2 regions of the Cupriavidus sp. CPT47-8839-RL05A genome follow, and region 2 is predicted to be linked to the other one. Evidence: predicted binding sites of a transcription regulator. Region 2 holds the regulator's gene; the other holds the start of a gene.
The links. Region 2 encodes FliA, which starts transcription of late flagellar genes. Its sites were predicted from a motif close to CTAAAGTTTNNNNNNNNNNNGCCGNTA; they were not measured.
Positions count from the first base shown of each region.

Region 1: AC3WVS_RS09020 (FliC/FljB family flagellin) is a predicted target of FliA. The motif match lies at 2,164-2,190, and genes of this name have one in related genera.

Region 1 covers NZ_JBYTEG010000006.1:120,633-128,051, reverse strand. The annotation lists gene AC3WVS_RS09030 (oxygenase MpaB family protein) at 59-1,015, shown strand; gene AC3WVS_RS09025 (RNA chaperone Hfq) at 1,746-2,072, shown strand; gene AC3WVS_RS09020 (FliC/FljB family flagellin) at 2,288-3,574, shown strand; gene AC3WVS_RS09015 (flagellar protein FlaG) at 3,703-4,068, shown strand; gene fliD (flagellar filament capping protein FliD) at 4,134-5,600, shown strand; gene fliS (flagellar export chaperone FliS) at 5,658-6,083, shown strand; gene AC3WVS_RS09000 (flagellar protein FliT) at 6,085-6,426, shown strand; gene fliK (flagellar hook-length control protein FliK) at 6,497-7,419, shown strand, end outside.
Region 2 covers NZ_JBYTEG010000005.1:208,537-215,955, reverse strand. The annotation lists gene flhF (flagellar biosynthesis GTPase FlhF) at 1-228, shown strand, start outside; gene AC3WVS_RS07920 (MinD/ParA family ATP-binding protein) at 240-1,034, shown strand; gene AC3WVS_RS07915 (RNA polymerase sigma factor FliA) at 1,132-1,848, shown strand; gene AC3WVS_RS07910 (flagellar protein FlhE) at 1,848-2,285, shown strand; gene AC3WVS_RS07905 (flagellar protein FlgN) at 2,354-2,815, opposite strand; gene flgM (flagellar biosynthesis anti-sigma factor FlgM) at 2,821-3,129, opposite strand; gene flgA (flagellar basal body P-ring formation chaperone FlgA) at 3,291-4,082, opposite strand; gene flgB (flagellar basal body rod protein FlgB) at 4,329-4,736, shown strand; gene flgC (flagellar basal body rod protein FlgC) at 4,761-5,168, shown strand; gene flgD (flagellar hook assembly protein FlgD) at 5,224-5,889, shown strand; gene flgE (flagellar hook protein FlgE) at 5,958-7,184, shown strand; gene AC3WVS_RS07870 (flagellar basal body rod protein FlgF) at 7,211-7,419, shown strand, end outside.

The sequences.
Region 1 (7,419 bases), on a different contig from region 2:
GCACATCGCCCCGCATCCCGTGTATGCTGGCCCTGACTTCCCGATTCAGGCACCGGCCTTGTCCAGCTTTACCGACCCCGCCGCCGGCCGCTCTGCGCAGCCACGACGCGGCCCGCTGAACCATCTCTCCACCAGGCTGCGCGAGCGCGCCGGCGTGCACGTGCGCGCGCTGACCCGCAGCAATTCCGGCCTGACCCTCGACTACGACAACCCGCCGGGCGATGCCGGCCTGTTCGGGCCCGATGCGGTCTGCTGGCGCGTGCATGCCGACTTTCCGGCAATGCTCGCGGGCGGCGTCAGTGCGCTGCTGCTGCAGACGCTGCATCCGCTGGCGCTGGCCGGGGTCTGGGACCACTCCAGCTTTCGCACCGACATGCAGGGGCGCCTGGGGCGCACCGCACAGTTCATCGCCGGCACCACCTACGGCAGCCGTGCCGATGCCATGGCGCTGATCGGGCGCGTACGGCGCATCCATGCCGGCGTGGTTGGCGTGGCCCCGGACGGGCGGCACTACGCGGCCTCCGATCCGGCGTTGCTGACCTGGGTGCACGTGGCCGAGGTCTCGAGCTTCCTGGCCGGCTACCTGCGCTATGTCGGGCCACTGAGCAGCGCGGAGCAGGATCGCTACTACGACGAGGTTGCGCGCATCGCCCTGATGCTGGGTGCGGCCGACGTGCCGCGCTCGCGTGCCGAAGTCACGGCCTACCTGGAGGCCATGCGGCCTGCGCTGCTGGCCAGCGAACGCACCAGCGAAGTGGTGCGGCTGGTGCGGAAGATGCCGGTGGCCAACCCGCTGCTGCAGCCGGCGGTGCGGATCATGGCCGACGCGGGCATCGCACTGCTGCCGCCGTGGGCACGGCAACAGCTCGACCTGGACGGCCCTTCGATACGGCGCCCGGCAGCACTCGCGGGCATGCATGTGCTGGCACCGGCGCTGCGCTGGGTGCTGGGCGCCGGCCTGGCAGCGCGCGCACGGCGGCGCGTGGCCCGCGGCACCGCCACGACGGCTGGCTGAGGCTCGCGCCGGCTATCGGCGTTCAGCCGAACTTCTTGAACGGAAATGAGAATTGGTGGCAAAAACCCTCGCATTTCGGAGGATTGCGCAGCGCGAAAGTGGCGTTAAATCTGCCTGGGCATTCCGAACGGCCGGTCGGTTTTTACTAACCGCACCAGCCACAGCGCCATAGAGCGCGACTCAAACGACGCAGGCAAAAAAAGAAGCCTACGCGCGGGGTGCTCGTAGGCTTTCCAGGACTGCTCGAGCCGAAAAGCTCTTGCCAAGAATATAAACGCGCTTACATGAGGTGTAAATCCCGTTTCTATCAGGGGATTCCCTTATGACGATATGAGATTATTTGCGCACTTTTGATGATTTTAGCCCTGACGCTACATCAGGGCATTTTTCGTATGGGCTGGCAATTTCCTCGCGAGCGCAGTCCACATCGAGCCTGCCTGGCTCGCCGCTCTGGCCGCATGCGGCATTGCACAATCGGCTACAATATCACAACCTCGAGAGCAACAACTTTTATAGAGCAACGCCTCTATTCCAGGAACGGCGTGCGGTTCGTCAACGCTGGAAAAAACTTTGTTACTCTCGGCGCTGAAGTACTCCCCTTCTCTTCTGGCAGCGCCAACCGCCGGCACCTGCGCCGTTACCGAGAGCGGATGTTTCTCGTGCCGCCCTGGCCGTGGCGCACCCCAAGCCATTAGCCGCCAGAACCCTTGCGGGCTCTTCCGGAGTCGTTGTGAAGAAGAAGGAAACCCGGCCCAAGTCACGCAGCCGGAAACAACTGCAGCACCAGCAATTTGCGGCATACAGCACCAGCCAGGCCCCGGTGATCGTCCACCTGTCCACCGGCGCCCGGCTGCAGGGTCTCATCCTGGCGTCAGACGACTATGTGGTGCTGCTTGGCCGGCAGCCGGACGACATCCGGCCCACGGTGGTCTACAAGCGGGCCATCTGCCTGGTCACGCTGGCCAATGCGCCGGACACGCCGGCGGTGACACCGGCTCCGGCCCCGGAGCCGGACTTCCTGCCGATCTACATCCCCCGCACCAGCAAGCGCCGCTAGGCCAACGCCTGCCCCACACGCCTTCCAGCCCTGCCGCGCGGCGCCTCAGCCCGCCCTGCCGGCACCCCGCGAAACTATCGCGGAGATCACTCTAAACCTTTCCCTTGCCCGGTCGATAACCCAAGCAACGGAGGCACTCTACGCCCTGCAAAGCAGGCCGCCAACGTTACGGCACTAGCCGGAATGCCCAAAACTTTGCATATAGGAGTCGTACCATGGCGCAAGTCATTAACACCAACTCGTTGTCTCTGATGACTCAGAACAACCTGAATGCTTCGCAATCGTCACTGAACACGGCGATCCAGCGCCTGTCGTCGGGCCTGCGCATCAACAGCGCCAAGGACGACGCCGCAGGTCAGGCAATTGCGAACCGTTTCACCTCGAACATCCGCGGCCTGACGCAAGCCCAGCGCAATGCCAACGACGGCATCTCGCTGGCGCAGACGACTGAAGGCGCGCTGACCGAAGTCAACAACAACCTGCAGCGTATCCGTGAACTGAGCGTGCAGGCTGCCACGGGTTCGAACTCGGCTTCCGACCTGAAGTCGATCCAGGACGAAATCAAGCAGCGCCTGGACGAAATCGACCGCACTTCGGCCCAGACCGACTTCAACGGCGTGAAGGTGCTGTCCGGCAACGCCAAGCCGCTGACCGTGCAAGTGGGCGCCAATGACGGCGAAACGATCACCATCAACCTGAAGGAAATCAGCTCGAAGACCCTGGGCCTGTCTGGTTTCTCGGTGGCACGTGCACAGCCGAAGGTGGGCGATGCCGTGGAAGAAGTCGGTGCATCCGGCGCCCTGAAGGCGGTCAATCTGTCGGCCGTGGAAGGCGCAGGCGGCCTGAATGTCGCTGCTGGTTCGACGAGCCTGCACCGCGTGCTGGACCCGACGACTGGGGCAGCTACCGCCCAGTACGTAGTCAAGTCCGGCGACGACATGTACGCCGCGAACGTCGATGACGCAACGGGCAACGTAACGCTGACCAAGACGGACAACACAGTTACGTACCAAGACGGCACGCTGCAGGCCGCCGCCGCCGCGTACAACATCAAGGTGGCAGCGGACGCCAACGGCGCCGCCGTCGGTTACATCACGATCCAGGGCCACAACTTCGAGACGAACGGCCTGGTCGACGGTACCTCGACGCTGACAGACGTCAGCGGCACAGGCACCGACGGGTTCGCCATCGTTCTGGGCACCTCCACCGAGTACAAGGGCACGGCTTCGAACAACCCGAAGGCGATGCTCGACTCCGCCCTGAAGGTCGTGGACGACCTGCGTAGCGCGCTGGGTGCCGTGCAGAACCGTTTTGACTCGGTGATCTCGAACCTGGGCACGACCATCACCAACCTGTCGTCCTCGCGCTCGCGCATCCAAGACGCAGACTACGCCACGGAAGTGTCGAACATGACCCGCGGCAACATCCTGCAACAGGCTGGTACCTCGGTGCTGGCGCAAGCCAACCAGACCACGCAAGGCGTGCTGTCGCTGCTGCGTTAATCGCGCCGCAACCCTCCGCAGAAAGCCGGGCCACTTCGGCCCGGCTTTTTGCCGGAGTGCTAAGCAAGCGGATCACCACTTGCTTAGCACTTCCCCGTGTCGACTACGACGACTGACGAGACCCGACCATGGCCATACCCTCCGCTGCTTCCGCAGTCTCCTCTGCTCAGCCTCGCACCTTCGCGGGCACGGCGCCGCAGGCACCAGTCCGCAACGCCGCTGGTACTGCGAGCGCGGCTGGCGGCTTCCCGGCCAACAGCGTGGAAACCCTGCCGGAAGACATGTCGGCAGCGATCCGCGAACTGAGCGATGCGTTACGCACCACCACCATCGGCCTGCAGTTCGAGATCGACGAGACCACGCACAAGGTCATCACCAAGGTGATCGACCGCGACACCGGCGAGCTGATCCGCCAGTTGCCGTCCGAAGAGGTCATGCGGATCGCGCGCGCCATGAACAAGCTCCAAGGCCTGCTGGTCCACCAGTCAGCCTGAAGCCAGGAAGACAAGAAGGTCTCTCCGATCTCCCTGAAGACGTTAATAAGAAACGAGGTACAGCCATGGCATCCATCTCCTCCCTGGGCAGCGCTTCCGGCCTGGATCTGCAAGGTCTGCTCGACAAGCTGACCACCGCGGAAAGCGCGCCGCTGACGATGCTGAAGAACCAGCAGACCGCCTACCAGGCCAAGTTGTCCGCCTATGGCACGCTGCAAAGCGTCCTGTCCGCCTTTCAGGCATCCGCCGCCAAACTGTCCGAAACCGCGACGTTCAGCTCAGTCAAGGCCACGACCAGCAATACCGAAGTGCTTGGCGTCGCAACGAGCACATCGGCCGTGGCCGGCAGCTATTCGGTCAATGTGACGAGCCTGGCCCAGGCGCAGTCATTGGTCAGCGGCGGCCAGGCGAGCCAGACCGGCGCAGTTGTCACCGGCACGCTGCCCGCCACGTTGTCGTTCGAGTTCGGCCAGGTGACCGGCTACGACAGCGCGACCGGCAGCTATGGCACGCCCGGCTTCACGCCCACCGCGGGATCGACCAAGACCGTCACCATCGACAGCAGCAACAACTCGCTGCAAGGCATCCGCGACGCCATCAACAAGGCGAACATCGGCGTCACCGCCAGCATCGTGAACGATGGCAGCGGCACGCCCTACCGTCTGGTAATGACCTCCAGCAACACCGGCGAGTCCAACAGCATGAAGATCTCCAGCAGCGACGGCGATCTCCAGAACCTGATCGGCTTCGACCCTGCGGCCATGAACGCATCGGGCACCACGGCCAACGGGGTGCGAGAAACGGTACGCGGCACCAATGCCAACCTGACGGTCAACGGCATCGCCGTCACCAGCGCCAAGAACGCCGTCACCGACGCCGTGCAGGGTGTCACGCTGACGCTGAACAAGACAGGCACCAGCACCGTCTCGGTCACCCGTGACACGGATTCCATGAAGGCGGCGGTCACTGCGTTCGCCACGGCCTACAACAATCTGCAGTCCACAGCTGCCAAGCTGACGGCATTTGATGCCAGCGAGGGCACCAGCTCCGCGCTGACCGGGGACGCTGTGCTGCGCAACATCCAGATCCGTCTGCGCGGTGTCCTGAACACGCCGCAAACCGGAGGCGCAACGCTCAACAGCCTCTCTCAGATCGGCGTGTCGTTCCAGAAGGACGGCACCATCTCCGTGGACGACAGCAAGCTGACGAAGGCGCTGAACGAGAACCTTCCCGGCGTGACGCAGCTGTTTGGCGGCGACGGCAAGACCGGTGGCTATGGCCGCCAGATCTCCGACACGATCAAGAGCTTCAGCGCCACCGACGGCGCGCTGAAGTCGGCACAGGACGGCATCAACAAGACGCTGAAGGACATCGCCGCCGACTACGCCAAGCAGCAGGACCGCATCACCGACACAATGGAGCGCTACCGCAAGCAGTTCACGCAACTGGACCTGGTGGTATCGCAGATGAACCAGACCAGCAGCTACCTGACACAGCAGTTCAACGCGCTCAACAACGCGGGCAAGAAGTAAGCTGCCGCAGGGCGCCCGTGACCGGGCGCAGTGCCTTTCCCATAGCGAGGTCCATTCATGTACGCACGTCACGCCATCAATGCCTACGCCCAGGTCGGCGTCCAGACCGGTGCCATGAGCGCCAGCCCGCACAAGCTGATCACCATGCTGTACGACGGCGCGCGCGCCGCCATAGCGCGGGCGAAGTTCCACCTGGAAGGCGGCAACATTGCCGAACGCGGCAACGCCATCTCCAAAGCCATCGACATCATCGACAACGGCCTGCGCGCCGTGCTCGACCATGAGGCTGGCGGCGAGATCTCCGCCAACCTCGAATCCCTGTACGAGTACATGGTGCGCCGGCTGATGCTGGCCAACCTGCGCAGCGACGCGGCCCTGCTGGCCGAGGTCGACACGCTGCTCGAAAGCCTGGCTTCGGCCTGGGCGCAGATCGACGACACGGCCGCGGCCGCAAATCAGCAACCCGCCTTGCAGGACAACTGACATGGCTTCCCTTCCCGAGTTTTCCCCGATCGTGGACTGCTACGAGGAAATCCTCGCGCTGTCCGCACGCATGCACGAAGCCGCCCAGGCAGCTGACTGGGACACCGTCACCGCGCTGCAGCAGGGCTACCTGGCCCTGGTGGACCGCCTGCGCCAGATGGACCACGAGGCACCGTTCTCCGATGCGGAGCGCATGCGCCGCTACCAGTTGCTGGACCGCATCCTCACTTACGATGCCCGCATCCGCGACCTGGCCATGCCGCAGCTGAAGAAGCTAGGCGACATGCTGACCAGCTCGCGCCGCCAGATCGAACTGTCCGCCGCCTACGGCGCCACCGCCTGACGCAGCCTGACCGCTGCGCTACTCACCGCGGCGGGCCGGAAAGCCCGCCGTCTGCATTCACACGGCCCGTATGACCGGCATCCATCTGCCTCCAGGCCTGACACCCGGTCAGGCCCCGGACCCGCAACCGCTGCGCACCGCGCTTGCCATCGACAAGCTGGCGGCGCTGCAGCCCGTGCCCGAGGCCACCGAGTCGAATGTCCAGAACTCCACCGGCCAGGCGATCCGCCACAGCCAGCAGGCCACCGGTCCCAACGCCTTGGCAGGCCAGGCTACCTTGCTGCCGGGCACTTCGACGCAGGAATCGCTGAGCGCGGCGGCGCGCGCCATCCTGGCGGTGATGGACGGTACCGAGGCCCAGCCGGTGCGCAGCGCCGGCCCGCTGCTGGCCGCCGCGCCCACGCCAGCGTCCGCGCAGGCCGCCGCGGCGGCCCTTGCCAACACGGTCGGGCAGAGCGGCCTGTTCTACGAATCGCACCTGGCGCAGTGGGTTGCCGGCGCGCGCGCGTTGCCCGGCATCCGCCAGGAGCCGCAGGCGCAAGTGCCGGTGCCGGCCCGAGCGGCTGCCCCAGGCGGCACTGCGCAAGCCGCGGCAACACCGCCGCCGTCTTCGCTGCTGACCTATGCCGGCGGTGCCGTAGCGGCAGAGCCGGCGCGGCCCTCGGCGCCGCCGCTGATTCCGGCCTCGCAGGTGCTGGCTGAAGCGCTGGCCTCGGCCGGCAATCCGCGCGTGGCCCATAGCCATGCGGCGGCGGAACAGGCGCTGCGGCAAGGCGCCGCCACCACGGCGGCCTACAGCCGCGAAGCCGCTGCCGAACCGGGGGCCCAACGCCAGTCCGCCGCGGCGCTGGCCACGCAGGCCTACCAGACCACCGCGGAGGCTGGTGCGCGCGCTGCCGCGCCGGACAGCCTCATCCCCCACGCGGCGCGCGCCGCCGCTGGCCTGCCGGACACCGCCTCGGCGGACGCCGGCCGGCAGGCCGCGGCAGCCGG
Region 2 (7,419 bases):
GCGTTGCAGCTGGGCCTGTCCGTGCTGCGCCTGGAACACGCGCCGACCGCGGCCGCGCCCGCCTTCCTCGCGCGCCTGGCTGGCCGCACCGTGCGCCAGGGCGTGCCGGTGCCGGGCACGGTGCTCAATGAAGGCATGGGCCGCATGCTGGCATTGCTCGACGTGCTGGAAAACTATCCGGGCCGCGGCAGCGCCGTGTCCGCTGAAACGATGGAGGTGCTGCAGTGAGCGCCCTCGCCATGGACCAGGCCGAGAGCCTGCGCCGGATGCTGGCGCCGCGCACGACGCGCCGCATCGCCGTGGTCGCCAGCGAACGCGGTGCCGGCGCCACCACCGTGGCGCTGGGCTTGTCGCACGCGCTGGCCATGCAGGGCGAACGCGTGCTGCTGGTCGACGAAGACGCCGCCGCGGCGCGCGCCACGCGGCTGTCCGGCGCCAGGCCCGCCGGCACCCTGGCCGATGTCAGCGCAGGCCGACTGCCGCTGGACGCTGCGGCAGGCACCGGTCCCGGTGGCGTGCTGTCGGTGCTGCCGGCTGGCCGGCCTGTGCCGGGCAGCGCCTTGCCGGCTGCTGCTGCGAGCGGTTTCCGCAGCGTGCTGGTGGATGCCTGCGTCGATGCCGACGGCGCGCTGTCGGCGCTAGCGGGCAGCGCACACAATGTGCTGATCGTGATGCGGCCTGAGCTGGCGTCGATCACCGCCGCCTATGCCTGCATCAAGCGCCTGCACCACTTGTATGCCTGGCGCCAGTTCCACCTGATCGTCAACATGGCGGCGAGCGAGGCTACGGTGCAGGCGATCCTGCGCAACCTGGCGCGCACGGCCAGCCAGTACCTGGGCGTCGAGGCGCTGTGCGCGGGCTGGCTGCCGTCGGACCCGCTGGTGGCGCGCGGCGTGCAACTGGGGCGCTGCGTGGTCGAGGCGTTTCCGGCGGCGCCGGCCACCACCGCGCTGCGCCGCACCGCCGGCAGCATCGGCGCCTGGCCGCTGCGCGCGGACACGTCCGCCCCCGCGCCCGCAGCCGCAATGGCCTGAGCCTGCCAGCCATGCCATCCAACCGAACCAGACCCTGAGCCAGCCCCCGCCGCACGTTGCGGCGGTCCAGCAATCCAGCATTCACGAGAATTGCACCATGTACACGATCCAGGGAAAGCTCGAACAGGCCGATGTGGTCAAGGCGCATGCACAGCTGGTGCGCCGCATCGCCCTGCAACTGGCCGCCAGGCTGCCTGCCAGCGTGCAGATCGACGACCTGATCCAGGCCGGCATGATCGGCCTGCTGGATGCCGCCAAGCGTTATGAAGACACCCACGGCGCGCGCTTCGAAACCTATGCCAGCCAGCGTATCCGCGGCGCCATGCTTGACGAGGTGCGCGCCAACGACTGGCAGTCGCGCAGCCTGCGCCAGTTCACCCGGCGCATCGAGCGCACGCAGCGCGGGCTGGAGCAGAAGCTCGGGCGCGCACCGGTCGACTCCGAAGTGGCCGAGGCCATGGAGATGGCGCTGGACGAATACCAGTTGCTGCTCAATGAGGTCTATGGCTGCCAGCTGCTGCACTACGAGGATTTCGAGCGCTCCGGCGAAGAAGACTTCCTGGACCGGCACCTTGGCGGCAGCGATGACGGCAACCCGCTGACCGTGCTGATGGAAAGCGGCATGCGCGAGGCGCTGGTGCGCGCCATCGAACGCCTGCCCGAGCGCGAAAAGCTGGTGCTGTCGCTGTGCTATGACCAGGAACTGAACCTGCGCGAAATCGGCGCGGTGCTCGATGTGACCGAGTCGCGCGTGTGCCAGATCCGCGGCCAGGCGATCACGCGGCTGCGCAACCAGTTGCGCGGCTTGCTGTGATGCAGGCGCTGGGCCGCGCCGCGCGCGGCGCTTGCTGGCTGCTGGCTGCCGTATCGGCCTGCGCCTGGGCCGCCATTGAGGGCGGCACCCGCCATGCCTGGACCGGATCGGTCAACGGGCCGGCACTCCACTGCCGCGGACAGCGCGCGGTGTCGCCGCCGATCCTGCCCACCGGCGTCTTGCCGCAGTCAGAAGGGGTCATCACCTCGGTGCGCTGGCGCTACAGCTTCGCCAAGACCCCACCGCTGGAACTGCAAGCCTATCTCTGCAATGCCCAGCGCTGCGTGCTGCTGCCGCAGGCGGAAGGGAAGACCGATGCGTTCTTCGGGGATGATGCCACCAAGGGCTTTGTATTTGCGTTCCGGGTGCCGGGGCAGGGGAGCCTGGTGCCGGTGCTTCAGGGGCGGAGTAATGAGGTGGTGGTGGGGTTTCGGTAGGAGTGAATGTTCCGTTCTTTCGTCACTTCTGAATAAGTGACGAAAGAACGGAACATCTGGCGATCCCCTCAACCCGCCGCCAGACTCACCCCACCCACCCCAGCCGCCGCCTTCCCATCCTTCCCATACAACCCCGCATCCCCGCCACTATGCTGGCGCAGCGCCTGGATGGCTTCACGGGTGAAGTCGAGATGGGCGTCCACAACCGCCCCGTTGAGCGCATTGGCGTCACGCGCGGTGCGGGCCGCAAAGATCAGCCCGCGCCAGGCATCGGCCACGGCCGGGTCGACCTGGCGGCCGAGCAGCTGGCCTTCGGGGCCGGCGCGCAGGCCCAGCGCGCCCATCTGGGCTTCGCGGGCCTTGAGTTGGCGGGACAGGGCCTGGCCCAGTTCAACCTTGCGCGTTAGCAGTCCGCTCAGGGACTGGAAGTCGCCCCGCTTGAGGGCGTCGCGCTCTTCGGCGAGGAGTTGGCCGAAGGCCTGGATGCCTTCGGTTTCGCGCTGCAGGGACTGGATCAGGCTCTGGTTCATTTGGGCTATCGGGGTTCAGCCTGGCCAAGCTCGCGCAGGGTCGCGAGCAGGCCGTCGGCAATCTTGCCCGGGTCGATCCTGATCCGGCCCTCGGCGATGGCCTGGCGGATCTCTTCGACCTTGGCGGTGTCGATATCGTCGTCCGCGGGCTGCGTCAGGCGGGCGCTGATGTCGCGCACCTGGGCGGCCAGCGGGCTGACGCTCAGGCCGGCGGACGGCGCCGCGGCGCTGGCCGGCGCGGCCTGGGGCCGGGCGGCGGCGGCGTCCGCAGGGGCGTCGGCGGGCCGGGACGAGGCGGTGTGGTTGATCTTCACGGGGCGTTCCTTGCTGGTTTCCTATGGCATTACGGTCGCGCCGGCGAATTCTTTAGGGCGCTCGCCCCGATTTCGCCGCGCGGCGGTTTCGGCGGCATTTTCGCATGCCGCCCGCCACGGGTTTCCAGTCTTTTGGCCACGATCAAGGCACTTTCGGGGGGTTACTGCAGCACCACGGTGTCACCGCTGCGCACCAGCCCGTTGACCACCTGGCCGCTGCGCAGGCGCACCTGCACGGTGTTGCCGGTGGCGGCGTCGGCCAGCACCTTGCCTTCGCTGGTGATCTGGAAGGCATCGCCTTCCACGGCCACGGTGACGGTCTGGCCCTGGCGCACGGCGATGGCCTTGCGCAGCAGGTCGGCGCGTATCGGTGAGCCGGCGGCAATACGGTTGGCGGTGACCGCGCCGGCAAGCTGCGCCGGGTCGGTGATCACCGCGCGCGGCAGCGTGCCCAGGTCGCCCTGGCGGACTTCGATATCGGCCTGGCCGACCGGCTCGCCCGGGCCCAGCGCGCGCGCGGCGACGTAGTAATCGGTCAGCACCGCCACGCGCGCCTGCATGTAGCGCACCCACGGCCGCTCACCGCCGCAGCGCACGCCGACGGAGACGCGGCCCCACGGCGACGTGCCGGCGGGCAGGAACGGGTCGGGCGCAAGGCAATCCGGCGCGCGCCCACCCGAAGGCGGTGCCACCTGCACGCTGACCTTGCCCGGCAGGCCGGCGGTCTGCTGCAGCAGGAAGCGTTCCACGGCAACGCGCGCGGGGTCTTCGGCAAAGGGGCTGGCAGCGGGATTGCCTGCATGAGCGGCCTGCTGCTGCCCGTGCGCGGCCGGCGCCTGCATGGCGACGGGCATGACCTGCGCGGGCGCGGCACCGGCGGCGGCCGGGCCAAGCAGGCAGGCCGCCAGCAGGGCTTGCGCCAGGCTGCGGGCGTTGCGGCGATTCTGTTTCATCTGGACTTCCCGGCAAGGACGGCACGGCATGCACGGCATGCCTGGCGCCCGGCCCCGTGACTGGCTGCGCGCCCCGTTTACATCTGTCATCGGGGTCCCATTGTAGGCAGCCCCTCGCGCGAGGGCGGGCCGAAATGCATGGATTTCCCGTCCTTATTCATCCGATTGGCGTGACAGGTCGCCGCCTAAGATGGCAACCCTGAAGAAGGTCGTTCGCTCCGTTCATGTGAGCAGGGAGATGCCAGGATGATTGACAGACTCGACGCGGCACTACGTTTCCAGCAGGAAGCGCTGAGCCTGCGCAACCAGCGGCAGTCGGTGATTGCCTCCAACATCGCGCACGCGGACACGCCCGGCTACAAGGCGCGCGATTTTGATTTCGCCAGCACGCTGGCGCAGAGCGTCGAACGCGGCCACCGCAATGAAGGCATGTCGCTGTCCACCACCTCGGTGCGCCATCTGCCCGCGCAGGCCCCGGGGCGCGAGGAATTCGACCTGGCCTACCGCATCCCGCTGCAGTCCAGCGTCGACGGCAACACCGTGGAAATGGATGCCGAGCGCGTGGCCTTCGCCGACAACGCCGTGCACTTCGAGTCCGGCCTGACGGTGATGAATTCGAAGATCAAGACCATGCTGGCCGCGATCCAGCAATAAATCGAGCAGTAAGGGAGAGAGCGCATGCCGGCAATGAACATCTTCGACGTCGCGGGCTCGGCCATGGCCGCGCAGTCGCAGCGCATGAACGTGACCGCTTCCAACCTGGCCAATGCCGACAGCGTGGTCAGCCCCGACGGCCAGGCCTATCGCGCCAAGCAGGTCGTGTTTGGCATGGCGCCCACGCCGGGGCAGACGGACATCGGCGGCGTGCAGGTGCGAGGCGTGTCGGAAGACCCGTCGCCGCCGCGCATGGTGCACAACCCCACGCACCCCATGGCCAATGCCCAGGGCTACGTGGTGATGCCCAACGTCAATCCGGTGGAAGAGATGGTCAACATGATCTCGGCCTCGCGCTCCTACCAGGCCAATGTGGAAGTGCTCAACACCGCCAAGAACATGATGCTCAAGACGCTGACGATCGGCCAGTGACAAGCCCCGGCCTGTATCGGCAACGCCTCCACCAGCACGCAGACAACGAACCGACATGACAACCACCTCCGCGGTAGGCAGCAACACCCAGGGCATCAACGACGCCCTCAAGAGCGGCAGCGCCAGCGCGTCCGAGCTGCAGAACAACTTCCTGACCATGCTCGTCACGCAGATGAACAACCAGGACCCGCTCAATCCGATGGACAACGCGCAGCTGACCTCGCAGCTGGCGCAGATCAGCACGGTCAGCGGCATGCAGACCATGAACGCCACGCTGTCGCAGTTGCTGTCGCAGGTCAGCGCCAGCCGCGCCATGGACTCCGCGGCGCTGATCGGCCATACCGTGATGGTGCCGGGCAAGCAGGTGTCGGTGGCAGGCGGCGTGCCGGGCAAGTTCGGCCTGGACCTGCCGTCGACCGCGGATGCGGTCACCGTCGACGTGCTCGACAAGGACGGCAACGTGGTGCGCACCATCGACATGAAGGGGCAGACCGCGGGCGTGCACAACGTCGCATGGGACGGCAAGAACAACGCCGGCGCGGCCGTGGCCGACGGCGACTACACCTTCAAGGTGACCGCCACCGCCAACGGCACCTCGGTGCAGCCGGTGGCGCTGGTCTACGGCAAGGTCCAGAGCATCAGCGGCGACGCCAGCGGCGTGCTGGTGGACCTGGGCGACGGACAGACCGCGAACGTCGACGACGTGCGCCGCATTCTCTAGTACGCAGGTGCCGGCAGCGCACAGGCGCCGGCCGGCTTCAACGACAGCCTAGTCAAAAGGAAGCAATCATGGGTTTCGGTCAAGGGGTAAGCGGCCTGAACGCCGCCGCGTCCAATCTGGACGTGATTGGCAACAACATCGCCAATGCCAACACGGTTGGCTACAAGCAATCGGCAGCGCAGTTTGCCGACATCTACGCGGGCACCAAGATCGGCCTGGGCGTGCGCGTGAACTCCGTGGTCCAGTCGTTCAACCAGGGCAATATCGAGGCCTCCGGCCGCTCGCTGGATGTGGCCATCACTAACGGCAATGGTTTTTTCCGCCTGACCAGCCCGGAAGGCGCGGTCTACTACTCGCGCAATGGCCAGTTCCAGCGCCAGGAAGACGGCCGCATCACCAATATGCAGGGCCTGCAAGTGACCGGCTATCCGGCAGGCGTGGCTGGCGGCGCAGGCGTGCAGCCGCAGCCGCTGGTCATCAGCAACGCCCAGATGGAGCCCCGCGCCACCAGCAGCATCACCGCCAAGTTCCAGCTGGATTCGCGCGCTACTGTGCCGACGCAGGCCTTCGCCAGTGCGGCCGGCTCGCCGCCGACCAGCAATATGTTCAACTACAGCACGGCGATCAACGTCTATGACTCGCTGGGCAACAAGCAGCAGCTGATGGCGTACTTCGCCAAGTCGGCAGGCGCCCCGACCGTCGCTGGTGGCACCGACTGGCGGATGTACGTGACCGACGTCAACGGCAACGCGGTCGGCGGCGCACCGGTCACGCTCGCGTTCGACAACGCGGGCGCTCTGCAGTCGCCCGCGGCCGGCGCTGTCACCCTGACCCAGCCGGCCGTCAACGGCGCGCAGGCCATGGCGATGAAGCTGGACCTGACCGGCACCACCCAGTTCGGCGCCGACAACGACGTCAAGCAGCTCAGCCAGAACGGCTACACCTCGGGCAGCCTGCTGGGCTTCTCGGTCAATGGCGACGGCACCATCACCGGCAACTATTCCAACGAGCAGACCAAGCCGCTCGGCCAGATCGTGATGGCCGCATTCGGCAACGTCGAAGGCCTGAAGCCGGAAGGCGACAACGTGTGGTCGGCCACCGGTGCCTCCGGCCAGGCGCTGGTCGGCGCGGCCGGCGGCAGCATGGGCACGCTGCGCTCCAATGCGGTGGAAGCTTCCAACGTGGACCTGTCCGGCCAGCTGGTCAACCTGATCGTTGCGCAGCGCAACTACCAGGCCAATGCGCAGACCATCAAGGCGCAGGACACGGTCATGCAGACCCTGGTCAACCTGTGACCGCCACGCTGAGCTGAGCTGCCGCCATGGACCGCATGATCTACACCGCCCTGTCGGGCGCCAAGCAGATACTCGACCAGCAAGCGGCGGTATCGAACAACCTCGCCAACGTCTCCACGCCGGCCTTCCGCGCGCAGGTCAACCTGTACCGCGCGGTGCCGGTGGTGGGGCCGGAGGCGGGCACGCGCGCCTTTGCGCTGGCCTCGACCCCCGGCGCCGACATGCGCGCCGGTCC